One region of the Paenibacillus sp. FSL L8-0502 genome, then DNA from elsewhere that is predicted to be linked to it. Evidence: riboswitches for the same ligand, from Rfam matches in the RefSeq annotation. Region 1 holds a riboswitch; each other region holds the start of a gene.

Region 1 (4,397 bases):
ATCGACATTTGCCGAAATGAAAACATCGACTTCTTACTTGCAGTAGGCGGCGGAAGCGTTATTGATTGCACCAAAGCCATCGCAGCAGGGGCTAAATATGACGGCGATGTGTGGGATATTATCAACAAAAAGCACATGCCGACCGAGGCTCTACCATTCGGCACCATCCTCACACTCGCCGCCACCGGTTCAGAAATGAATCCGGATTCTGTCATCACCAACTGGGAAACGAACGAAAAATACGTATGGGGCAGCGCGGTGACGCATCCGAAGTTTTCGATTCTGGACCCAAAAAACACCTTCTCTGTGCCACGTGATCAGACGGTATATGGCATGGTGGATATGATGAGCCATGTGTTTGAACAGTATTTTCACAATGTTAAAAATACACCGTTGCAAGATCGTATGTGCTTTTCCGTGCTGCAAACCGTGATCGAAACTGCACCTAAACTGCTGGAGGATTTGCACAACTACGAGCATCGTGAAACGATTTTATATGCCGGAACGATTGCTCTTAACGGAACACTGCAAATGGGCTACTTCGGGGACTGGGCTTCGCATACGATTGAACATGCATTATCTGCTGTATATGATATTCCTCATGCTGGCGGTCTGGCGATCCTATTCCCCAACTGGATGAGACATACGGTCGATCAGGATGCTGCACGCATGAAACGGCTGATGCTCAGCATGTTTGACTTAGACACCGTAGATAAAACAGATAGAGAAATCGCTTTGGAGGGTATTGACCGTCTTAGTGCATTCTGGACAAGTCTCGGTGCCCCTTCCACCCTGGCCGATTACAATATTAATGATGAGCAATTGGAAAAAATTGCAACCATTGCAGCCCGTGAAATGGAATATGGAGGCTTCGGTAATTATAAAAAGCTGAATCAAGAAGATATTTTAGCTATTTTGCGTGCATCGTTATAACATTCAAAAGGGAGTGTCCTCAAGCCTGTGATGGCTGAAGGCACTCCCTTTTGGAATTTATGAATTAACCGTGTGTCCCTTTTCTTCTACTTGAATAGCTGCCCCTACACTGGCACCTGCAAGAATGCCCTTTTTCTTACTAGAATTCAGAGAATCCATATAGATTCGGGTTTCTGCAACGACAATGCCTGACAAACCAAGCAGTGCAATCAGGTTCGGGAAAGCCATCATTGCGTTAAAGATATCTGCCAGCAGCCAAATGGCTTCCAACTTGATGAACGCACCTCCTGCCACAAGTGCGATGAACAAATAACGGTATGGTTTAATCCATTTGACACCCAGTAAATATTCAACACAACGTTCCCCGTAGTAATTCCAGCCCAGTATCGTTGTGAATGCAAATAAAATAAGGCTAATCGTCACGAGTTCTGCACCAGCCGGAAAGGCACTGGAAAACGCATGCTGGGTCATCAGACCTCCATCGTCATTTCCACTCCATATTCCCGTAACCAGCAACGTAAATCCCGTCAGATTACAAATAATCATCGTATCGATAAATACGCCTGTCATGGATATCAACCCTTGTTCTGCAGGCCATTTCGTCTTAGCAGCAGCTGCTGCAATTGGCGCACTTCCCAAACCGGCTTCATTAGCAAAAATACCTCTGGCAACTCCACTTCGCATCGCCAACATAATCGTCGCTCCGGCAAATCCACCCGTTGCAGATGTGGTCGAGAAGGCCCCTTGTAATACTAAAGCAATCGCATGAGGAAGCTCTCCTGCAAACTTAATGAGTACAATTAAGCAAACTACGATATAGAGCCCCGACATGAATGGAACAATCTTTGTGGATACCTTGGCAATACTTTTGAGTCCTCCAATCGTAACAACAGCAGTTAACACGGAAATAATGATCGCTGTAACTACCGTTGGCACTCCAAAGCTACTTTCCGTCGAAGAAACGATAGCCTTTACTTGCGGAAAAGTACCGATTCCAAATAGGGCTACAAGAACACCAGAAAAGGCAAACAACATCGCCAGCGGCTTGAAACGGCGGCCAAGTCCATTTTCAATATAATACATCGGACCACCCGAAAATTGTCCGTTCCGGTCTTTAACACGGTATTTAACGGATAATAATCCTTCCGCATATTTGGTTGCCATCCCGAAAAAAGCTGCAACCAGCATCCAGAATAATGAACCGGGCCCACCCAGCTTGATCGCTGTCGCTACGCCAACAATACTTCCTGTACCTACAGTAGCTGCCAGTGCCGTACTCAATGCACCGAAGCTGCTTACATCTCCGCTACCTTCGTCCGGCGCTTTACCAATTAGCTTGAGCGCCAAAGGCAATCGAATAACCTGAAGCAGCTTCAAGCGGATCGTTAGCCACAACCCCGTGCCCATCACGAGAATAAGAAGCGGCGCTCCCCATATCCAGCTGTCAATCGTTTCTAACACATGTACCAAATTCATTTTCAACCCGCTCCTCCAACATATTAGAAAACAAAAAAGAGTCAAATCAGCTGATTCGACTCCTGGAGAGGTTAAAGGCACGAAAAAATACAACCATCTTGTGCAGGTTTCTGCCTCTAATAGCTCATAAAAAAGCCTAGGGCATTCCCTGTCACAGGTTATTCGCGTCTCTGTCCTTTTGCCTGAGAGTTTAAGCAGATGTTCTCTGCGGTGCACCTTCGGCGCCCAATTAAGGGTCTCTCCAGAGTTCTGTCCGTTTACGGTCCCCGCTTGTGGCTGTAAACAGCCTAAGCACCTGAGAGTTTTGCCCCTTCGGTCGGAACTTTCGTTCCATCTCCCGCAAACATCAACCAGACATATGAAATTTTTATTCATTATACAGAAAACTTTCAGCTTATTACAAGTGAAAAGTTTGTGAAGCCCTCTGAAATATTATTATGTCTATCAAAAAAGCGGGTACAGCAGATTGCATCCTTAGGATGTCCTCTGCTATACCCGCCCGAGACGATATGAAATTACAATTCTTCACCATTGGTTGCTATCACATTTTTATACCAGTTAAAAGAGTCTTTTTTGGAGCGTTTGAGCGTTCCGTTACCGTCATCATCCAGATCAACGTAAATAAATCCGTAGCGCTTGGACATTTCGGAAGTAGACATGCTCACAAGGTCGATAGGGCCCCAGTTGGTGTAACCAATCAGATCAACACCGTCGGCAATCGCTTCCTTCATTTGGACAATATGCTGACGCAAGTAATCAATGCGATACGTGTCATGCACAGAGCCGTCCTCTTCCACCTTATCATATGCACCCAAGCCATTTTCCACGATGAACAGAGGCTTTTGATAGCGATCATAAAACGTATTCAGTGTAACACGCAGGCCGATCGGATCGATCTGCCATCCCCAGTCGGAGGATTGCAGATACGGATTTTTCACGCCGCCAATCAGGTTTCCTGCTGCTTTCTCGCCTTCTGGACCTGCCGATACGGTCAAGGTCATGTAGTAGCTAAATGAGATAAAATCAACCGTATTATTTTTCAAAATTTCGTCATCGCCGGGTTCTGTCTGGATCACAATATTATTTTCTTCAAAATAACGATTCATATAGTTGGAATATTCCCCACGGGCATGCACATCCGTAAAGAATAGGTTCATCTGATTTTCATGCTGGGCTTTCAGTATATCCGCTGGGTTACACGTATGTGGATAGCTTTCTATACGTGCCAACATACAGCCGATCTGAGCACCCGGGATGATCTCATGTCCCCGTTTGGTTGCCAGTGCACTAGCTACAAATTGATGATGCAATGCTTGATATATCGCTTGCTGTTTGTTTTCTACACGGTCAATAACCACACCGCCACCGGTGAACGGACTCATGGTCATTACATTGATTTCATTAAAGGTCAGCCAGTATTTTACTTTATCCTTATAGCGTGTAAACACCGTTTCGGCATAATTGACGTAATGCTGTATGACTTCACGACCCAGCCAGCCATTATACTTCTGAGTCAGACCTAGCGGTGTTTCATAATGTGACAATGTTACCAAGGGCTCAATATTATATTTGCGCAGCTCATCAAATACATTGTCGTAGAATTGCAATCCTGCTTCATTCGGCTCGTGATCATAGCCATTCGGGAAAATCCGCGACCAGTGGATGGACATACGAAATACTTTAAAGCCCATTTCAGCGAACAATGCAATATCTTCTTTGTAGTGGTGGTAAAAGTCCACACCTTCACGTTTTGGGAAACGGGCATTGACTTTGCCTGCCAAAATGTCTTCGAGTCGCTCGGACGAAATCTCTATAGCGTGATCGTTCTTACGTTCCGCTTTGGGTACATAAGCAATCATGTCTGCGCTGGACAAGCCTTTTCCATCTACGTCAAAAGCACCTTCCAATTGGTTGGCTGCAGTTGCCCCGCCCCACAAGAAGTTTTTCGGAAATCCTTTTAGCATCTTCGTCATGGTATAAAGACCTCT
Region 2 (4,397 bases), 1.9 Mb from region 1:
GTGGACGCCGCAGGCTCTTCGAATGGCAGAAGCTTCGTTGGTTGATCCAGAGTCAAACCTGCCACATCAGACAATTTCGTGTAGTCCTGCTTCCATGCAAGCCATTGAACCGTTTGCACCAGGAAGGTTGAATCATCCACTTCTTTGAAGCCATCATATGTCTTCTTCGACTGTCCGTTTTCCTCACGCACATATTTCGGTGTAGCATCTTCTACAGGGGAAGAATCACCGATGAATGCCGCCTTGCCTTGGCCTACCTTGGAGATAGCGGCATAAGGTCCTTCCGCACGGCCCCCGCCGTTATAAACCCCCTGATCTACCGCATTCCCCCATTTTTTCGTGCCTGAAGGGATATAAGCAATGCCTTTAGCCTTGGTAGGATCAATAATAGCCAGCGTAGATCCTGCATGCATGGCAATCGAGCGCACACCCTTGGTAATACCGAAAGATTGATCTGCGGCTACAATGTCGGTAGCATTCACATCACCGAGCGCATTGTAACGGAAACGAACGCCAAAGTTGGCCGCCAGCCAATCGGAGCTTGTTAATCCTTGCATTGCCGGTGATGCAGCCTCTTCTGCAGTCATGCCTTTGGCCGGATTAGTATAGGCTCCACGACGGTAGCCATTCATAACCTCGGAGGAATCCCAACGGTTTTTGTTACGATCTGCATTATAATGATCGGAGATGAAGAAGACGCTCCCTCCGTTATTCACGTATTGCAGCAGGGCAGCCTGCTCGGATGCCTTAAAGGCAACATTCGCTTCACCAATAATGAACACATCATATTGGCGCAGCTTGTCATAGGTTATGGCCTGCTCTCCATAAGTAAAAGGAATGGGACGATTTAATGGGTCTACCGTAAAGCCTACATTACGCAGTCCATTGGCAAAGTCGGAGAAGGCGCCTTCAATGACCCAATCTGCTGCACCAGCGGTCTGTGCGTGCGTATTATCGAACAGCACCTTTTTGCCTTTTCCATCCGGCAATGTAGTACCGGGTTGACCCGGGTTGCCAGGTTCAGGTTCACCAGGTTCCCCTGGCTCGCTTCCGTTCACCAGTTCAACAGCGCTTGGGCTTTTCACTCCACCAAAATTATTGTAGGCGCCAAGTGTACCCGTCACACGGATTTTGCTGCCGATCAGCTCAGGATGGCCTGACAGTCCAAATTGCCCTCTGTACGCGGATGTCAGCTGTACATCCAATAGATTAGAAGTGCTACGTTCATTAGCCTGGTCAGCAATCAGTACGTTAAAATCATTCGCAAACGGAGAAGAAAAGTTAGCCGTTTTCGATCCGGTAGCATGTCCGACGATATAACCTTCTACCGTCACCGTACCTCCACTGCTTTGGCCCTGAAGTGCTTCGGCTACTGTCAATGCTCCCTCTGCCTTGACCTGACCGAACGGAACGAAGATCCCGATCAGCAGTGAAACGATCGCTGCTAGATGCAGCATCCCTTTTAAGCGTGAACCTGTGAACCGCAAGCCTTTTACCATACGTCAATATCCCTCCTATGATTTCCATAAATGTACTTGTCCTCTATCAGATTAGCCGCCAATCTTCTAATTCCTTCCTGATTTCATCCGTAATTATGTAAACTTTAATCTTTTTTATTGGAAATGCACCTGTTTATGTAAAAATTAAACCCTGTGATTGACACCGAGCACGTCATACATTACGCTAAGAAAGACATGTAGAACGGTATACGCGAATGAAGATGACGGGAGAGTCTGTCCAGGGGGCTTACACTCTGGCGGCACCGAAGGAGCAAGACGCCAGCACCCGGCTGGCGGATAATCTCTCAGGTCCATGTATCGTCATCTGACGCAACTCTGGAGAGAGCGCAAGCCACCCAAGGGGTAAGGCGGTAAGAACACCGCACGAAACTCTCAGGTAACGAGGACAGAGATAAGGGAAACTTCCTTATCCTGTCCTTTTTTGTGCTCACATTGTGCGTCAGCATTAGGAACCGTCATAACCGCGCAAAGACGCGGAAATACCATATAGTATGGTATTAGAACATACAGGGGGCCACACCATGCGTTTCAAAGATGTATTTTCTATTATCGGCCCGGCCATGACCGGACCTTCCAGTTCACACACCGCAGGCGCGGTGCGACTCGCACGCGTTGCCCGGCACTGGCTCGGGGCGCAGCCTGACCGTGCCCGTATGACACTGTACGGCTCCTTTGCCGATACGTATAAAGGACACGGTACGGATCTGGCGCTCATCGCAGGACTGCTTAATTACGATACGGACGATCACCGGATTCCAGATGCCGAGCAATGGGCCGAGCAAGCCGGGATGACCGTGGAATTCGCCGTCAGTGGACTCCCCGCTCCTCATCCGAACACCGTCCGTTTCGAGTTGTGGAAGGGCGAGGATCAGCGCACACTGCTGGGCTCCTCCATCGGCGGCGGCAGCATCCATGTCCAGCAACTCAACGAATTCCGGGTCAATCTGACCGGGGAGCTGCCTACGCTGGTGCTTCTCCACTCGGATAAGCCCGGTACATTGGGCGCAATAACTTCAGCGCTGGGCGCGGCCCACATTAACATTGCCTATATGCACGTAGATCGCAAAGGCCGGGATGGTGAAGCACTCACCGCCATTGAAACGGACAGTTCTGCTCCAGCTGAACTGATTGCGGAACTGCGTTCTTTACCTCATATGTATGAAATTAAGATGATTAATTTGAAAAAAGGAGCTGAATCCGATGCGGTTTAGCCATCTGCATGAGATCAGCGCTTTATGCGCTGAAGAATCCACCACGATTGGCCGCTTGATGATTCAAGAGCAGGTACAAGAAACGAATACAACGGAGGAAGAAATCTTTCGCCAAATGTCTGATTATTATGAAATCATGAAGGAAGCCGTTCATCGCGGTCAGACACAAGACACCGTATCCCGCAGTGGATTGACGGGCGGCGACGGCAAGCGCCTGGCCGAGTATCTGCGGTCAGGGGAGACCTGCTCCGGTGATGCCTCCGCGCTCGCCATGGCTTATGCCCTCTCCGTGTCGGAGGTTAATGCATCCATGGGTCGCATTGTCGCCACTCCTACCGCAGGCTCATGTGGGGTTATCCCTGGTGTGTTCATCAGTGCGCAGGAACGGTTCGGCTGGGATGATGAGCATATGGTGAACGGCCTATTCGCCGCTGGAGCCATTGGCTACGTGATCGCCAACAACTCCTTCATTTCTGGCGCGGAGGGAGGCTGTCAGGCTGAGATTGGCTCAGCTATCGGGATGGCCGCTGGCGCTATGGTCGAGCTACGCGGTGGTACGCCTGAACAGGCTGTTCACGCCGTGGGCCTCGCTCTTAAGAACACGCTCGGCCTGATTTGCGACCCCGTCGCCGGACTCGTGGAGATTCCGTGCATCGTGCGCAACGGGCTGGGAGCCGTGACTGCGCTTGCCGCAGCGGACATGGCTTTGGCGGGTGTGCGCAGCGCTATTCCGTCTGACGAAGTCATTGACGTGATGCTTGAAGTCGGCAGCGCGATGCCGTCGAAGCACCGCGAGACCGCCAAAGGCGGCTTGGCTCAGACGCCGACTGGCAAGCGTTTGACCGAATCACTTACACGCAACGCATCAATCAAGAAGAATAAGTCGTAATTTCTAAGCTTTAAACCAATTACTTTTCCTCTATAAAACAAGGCGACTACCTCTCCCCTACATTGTCCTAGGGAAAGAGAATTCGCCCTTATAAAGAAAAGAGCAAGCATATCGTCGCTGGACGTATGCTTGCTCTTTTTCTTTTTAGTCGGGTTACAGATTACTGAACGGTTACCTGTATCTTCGTCATTTTACCTGCATATTTCACAGTAATTACTGCTTTGCCCTTGCCCTGTGCCTTAATGTTACCGTCTTTGACGGTCGCCACAATAATTCTGGACGAGGACCAGACAGCCGGTTTGGAAACATCCTTCTCCGACTCATCCTTATACGTGGCTGTAGCCGTAACCTTAGCCAGCTGTCCTGCCTTCAAATTCAAGGCGACTTCGTCTGTTTGCAAATATTTAAGCGTATCAACATCTACAGGTACGCTGATTATCTTCCCGCCGAACTTCGCCTGAATGTTAGCTTTACCGTAGCTGACCGCGGTAACCTGACCCTTTTTAACAGTGGCTACCTTATAATTGGACGTTTTCCATTCAGCTTGGGTTGTAACATCCTTTTCTTTACCATCGCTCGATTTAACCACAATCGCGATGGTTTTTTGATCTCCAGATTTGAGCGATAGCGCGATTGCATCCGCTTCAATCTTTTGCGCTACGTCCACTTCTACCGTAAACGTAATGTTTTGCTTGCCATATGAAGCAGTCACAGTTGCCTTACCACTACCATTCGCTTTGATCAAACCTTCGCTAACTTCAACCACTTTTACATTGC
Region 3 (4,397 bases), 160 kb from region 1:
GAATCGGCTTCATCAAAATATAAGGGAAATAAATTTCATGAATCCCGCCGAAAAAATGAATGATGACTGCGCCAGGAGCTGACGACTTCGCAGAGCCTTTGCCGAACAGACAGTAGGCCAGCAAAATACCAAGCCCCGGCCCAGGGTTGGATTCCAGCATGAACAGTACGGATTTGCCTGTTCTTGCAGCTTCCTCCAACGCAATCGGACTCAATACTCCGTGATTCAGCGCGTTGTTTAAAAATAATACTTTTCCGGGCTCAATAATGAGGTTGACAAGCGGCAATAGCCCCGCGTTCACGAGGAACTGTACCCCTGCCGACAACACTTGACTGATCATTTGTACAACCGGGCCGATCGCCACATGGGCAAGCAGTGCTAGAATGGCACCGATAATCCCGGCCGAAAAATTATTGACCAGCATTTCAAAGCCTGATCTGACTTTGCCTTCAATGGCCTTGTCGAACTTCTTCAATATCCACGCAGCCAGCGGACCAGCTACCATCGCGCCCAGGAACATCGGGATATCGGCTCCTACTATGACACCCATCGTCATGATGGCACCGATCACACCTCCACGCTGTCCGTGAATCATCGTGCCCCCTGTATAACCAATCAGCAGCGGCAACAAATAATTTTTCATCGGATCAACCAACTGTGCAAAACCTTCGTTCGGGAACCATCCGGTCGGAATAAAGAGTGCCGTAATCAACCCCCACGCAATAAAGGCTCCCATATTGGGCATAACCATACCGCTAAGAAAACGGCCAAAACGCTGTACGGCGACACGAGTGCCTCCTTTTGAACTTGGCTTTGCGTCCAATGTACTCATATTCAAATCCTCCTTGTAGGTAAGCATCACTACCTTTTCTTAAAATTCATACTAAATGACAGCGCTATCTTCATCAACGAAATGAAAACGTACTTTCGTCATGAACGTTGATGACAACATTTAAATTTAAATTATCCAGGAAGATATTATACCTGCATAATTCTTCTTAATATGACCTGTAGCTATAGAAATTAGTCGAAAAACCGCGCTGGATTATGTATGATTCCTATATGGGGACAACCCACTATATCAGAACAACACACGTAATTACGTTTTCATAAAAAAGACAAAAAAATAGCCGCTACGTCAAATCATAGCGACTATTTTATACAAAAATCGAGCAAACTAACGATGCTCTTATTCAATTAAAAATCAATATAAAATTCCGAATAACACGCTATTATTTCATGCTGCATTGCTCTATTTATTACTCCGAAATCAACTGCTCATACTGATCCGCCGACAGTAGTTTGCCCAATGATTCCTCCACATCTTTATCCATCTCTACTTCTACCATCCAACCTTTGTCATATGGAGATTCATTCACTAGCTCAGGTGTACCTTCCAGCGCTTCATTCACTTTTAATATGGTTCCCGTCACCGGAGCAAAAAGGTCGGATACCGTCTTCACCGATTCAATCGTACCGATCTCCGCTCCCTGCTCAATCGTTACTCCCGCCTCAGGTAATTCTACAAAAACAATATCACCCAGTTGGTGCTGTGCAAAGTCTGTAATACCAATCCGCACCGTTCCATTCTCTGTCCGCTGAACCCACTCATGTTCGTCTGTATACCAAAGTTGCTGCTTCACTTCACCCATTCTGTTCCCCTCACTTCCATATGAATAAAATCGCATTTGCTCACCTGTATTAGACAGGTTAAGATTATGACAATAAGAACACTCATGTCAATAATACTAACAAAAATACTTCATATTACCTCCTATAGCGCTCTATATAAAAATATAATAATTTATAACAAACGCTTACATATCCTTATTTATATATTAAATGTTTTTTCTATTGTTTTTGATGACATTTTTATTGACATTTTGAATGAATTTGCGTATTAATGGGTTATAGCAAATACTTTGAGAAACACCCGACAACTGCAAACGCGGATGAACGCAGAGGGAGAGACTGCCAAAAAGATTCGCATAGCTGTTGCCGCTTGTGAGACAGTTGTGCACGCGAATCGGATCAAGTTGTTATCTGCAAAGCCAGGTAATATACTGCTGATCCCGAAGGTAGCGCCGAAGGAGTAAGCCTGCATTGCAGGTGAATCTCTCAGGCAAAAGGACCTCTGCCGGACGCATCTCTGGAGAGCATTCGCTATTGGAGCGGATCACCCAAGAGGAAACCCGGTACATACCGGGGTAACTTTCTGGTATCAAGGACAGAGCTGAAAAAAGAGTATAGACTGCTGTCTATACGTTTTTTTCGGCCTGTCTTTTTTGTTTAGCCGATTACACCGGATAGGAGTGGAAACATGACTAATTTGCGAAAAACACCGCTATATTCATCCTACGGGACGCAGTCTGGGGTTCGTTGTATTGACTTTGGAGGCTGGGAGCTCCCCGTTCAGTTTAGCGGCATTCAAAAGGAGCATGAGGCCGTCCGGCAACGTGCGGGTTTATTCGATGTATCGCATATGGGTGAGTTTTTGGTTGAAGGCAAAGAGGCCGAAGCTTTTCTACAAAGGGTGACCACGAATGATGTCAGCCAGTTGGAACCAGGTCAGGCACAATATTCACTCCTGTGTTACCCCGATGGAGGTGTAGTAGACGACCTGCTTGTTTACTGCAAAGGACCGGAACGCTACATGCTCGTTGTGAACGCCTCCAACATTGATAAGGATTGGGATTGGTTACTTCGTCATGTGCCTGCATCCGTTCACATGGAGAATGTGTCTGATGCAATAGCATTGCTGGCATTGCAGGGACCGGAAGCAGCACGTATTGCCGCAGCCGTGGCAGATACGGATATTACGAATCTGGCATCTTTCCACTTTCATGAGAACGTGCCATTGTTCGGAGCAAAAGCACTCGTCTCACGAACCGGATATACGGGCGAAGACGGTTTTGAATTTTACGTACCTGCCGCGGAAGCACCCGCCGTATGGGAGGGTTTGCTTCGTTCCGGTGAGTCGTATGGGCTGATTCCCGCTGGACTTGGTGCTCGCGATACACTACGCTTTGAGGCTCGGTTGCCGCTATACGGACAGGAGTTATCTGCCACAATTTCACCACTCGAAGCCGGTCTGGGTTTCTTCGTCAAGCTGAATAAAGGAGATTTTATCGGTAGAGAAGCACTTCAGCGTCAAAAAGAACAAGGGGTTCCTCGTAAATTGATCGGGCTAGAAATGATGGACCGCGGTATCCCACGCGCCCATTATCCGGTATTCGCAGAAGGACAACACATCGGTGAGGTCACAACGGGGACTCAGTCGCCCTCCTTGAAGCGTAATCTGGGCCTCGCCTTGGTGGACAGTCGTTTTAGCGCCCTCTCCACACCACTGGAGGTTGAGATTCGTGGCAAACGCCTGCGTGCCGAGGTGGTGGCAGCCCCCTTTTATAAGCGCCCACGCTGATCTTAAACTCTCCTTATTTCTATAAAGCAAACATGTCAGATATGTATTTCCGGGTTTTCATCTCACACTTTTTTATTAGCTCATTTACGGATTTAAAATTTTGCTTTTCGAAAGGAGCCAGAACCTATGAAGCAGCATCGTTATCTCCCTATGACTGAACAGGATCAAACCGAAATGCTGCGTGTGGTCGGTGTATCATCCATTGATGATTTATTCAGTGACATTCCAGAGGCCATTCGATATCAAGGGGAACTCCCTCTTTCTTCTCGACTCGATGAGAAAGCCTTAACCCGTCACTTGACCGAGCTGGCCGGACACAATGCCAATACAGACACACATGCCAGCTTTCTTGGCGCAGGAATTTATGATCATCATATTCCGTCCGTCATCCAGCACATCACTTCACGCTCAGAATTCTACACTGCCTACACCCCCTATCAGCCGGAAGTAAGCCAAGGCGAGCTACAAGCCATTTTCGAGTTTCAATCGTATATTTGCGAATTGACGGGCATGGCTGTAGCTAATGCCAGCATGTACGACGGAGCGACTGCACTGGCGGAAGCGGGCTCACTGTCCGCCGCAGCTACCCGCCGTAAACAGCTTATCGTATCGAGGTCCGTCCATCCAGAGGCACGTCAGGTATTGGCAACCTATGCACGCGGATTGAATTTGGACATCGTGGAGATCGGCTGTTCGGACGGTGTAACGGATGCTGATGCGTTAGCGGCGGCCGTATCGGAACAGACCGCGGCTGTTTTGGTCCAAAGCCCCAACTTTTTCGGAGCCGTGGAAAATCTACAGCCGATGGCTGACCTCATCCATGCACACAAAGGTCTTTTGGTCGTCAGTGCCAACCCACTGGCACTTGGCTTGCTGGAGACACCCGGCAAACAGGGCGCGGATATTGTGGTAGGAGACGCGCAGCCACTTGGCATCTCCTCTTCTCTCGGCGGTCCGACCTGTGGATACTTTGCCG

Evidence for each region. A riboswitch is a leader RNA that binds a small molecule or an ion and turns the genes downstream of it on or off. The one in region 1 is predicted to bind glycine.
Region 2: it holds a riboswitch for glycine, as region 1 does, so the genes downstream of both, sdaAB (L-serine ammonia-lyase, iron-sulfur-dependent subunit beta) here and NSQ57_RS19020 (sodium:alanine symporter family protein) in region 1, are expected to answer to the same signal.
Region 3: it holds a riboswitch for glycine, as region 1 does, so the genes downstream of both, gcvT (glycine cleavage system aminomethyltransferase GcvT) here and NSQ57_RS19020 (sodium:alanine symporter family protein) in region 1, are expected to answer to the same signal.

Annotation. Positions count from the first base shown of each region.
Region 1 is NZ_CP151958.1:4,374,742-4,379,138, forward strand. It holds gene NSQ57_RS19015 (iron-containing alcohol dehydrogenase) at 1-933, shown strand, start outside; gene NSQ57_RS19020 (sodium:alanine symporter family protein) at 991-2,409, opposite strand; glycine riboswitch at 2,570-2,664, opposite strand; glycine riboswitch at 2,683-2,759, opposite strand; gene NSQ57_RS19025 (glycoside hydrolase family 1 protein) at 2,925-4,382, opposite strand.
Region 2 is NZ_CP151958.1:440,284-444,680, reverse strand. It holds gene NSQ57_RS01990 (DUF6359 domain-containing protein) at 1-1,499, opposite strand, end outside; glycine riboswitch at 1,826-1,919, shown strand; gene sdaAB (L-serine ammonia-lyase, iron-sulfur-dependent subunit beta) at 2,042-2,731, shown strand; gene sdaAA (L-serine ammonia-lyase, iron-sulfur-dependent, subunit alpha) at 2,721-3,620, shown strand; gene NSQ57_RS01975 (Ig-like domain-containing protein) at 3,781-4,397, opposite strand, start outside.
Region 3 is NZ_CP151958.1:4,209,971-4,214,367, forward strand. It holds gene NSQ57_RS18260 (PTS mannitol transporter subunit IICB) at 1-832, opposite strand, end outside; gene gcvH (glycine cleavage system protein GcvH) at 1,260-1,652, opposite strand; glycine riboswitch at 1,953-2,144, shown strand; gene gcvT (glycine cleavage system aminomethyltransferase GcvT) at 2,321-3,421, shown strand; gene gcvPA (aminomethyl-transferring glycine dehydrogenase subunit GcvPA) at 3,548-4,397, shown strand, end outside.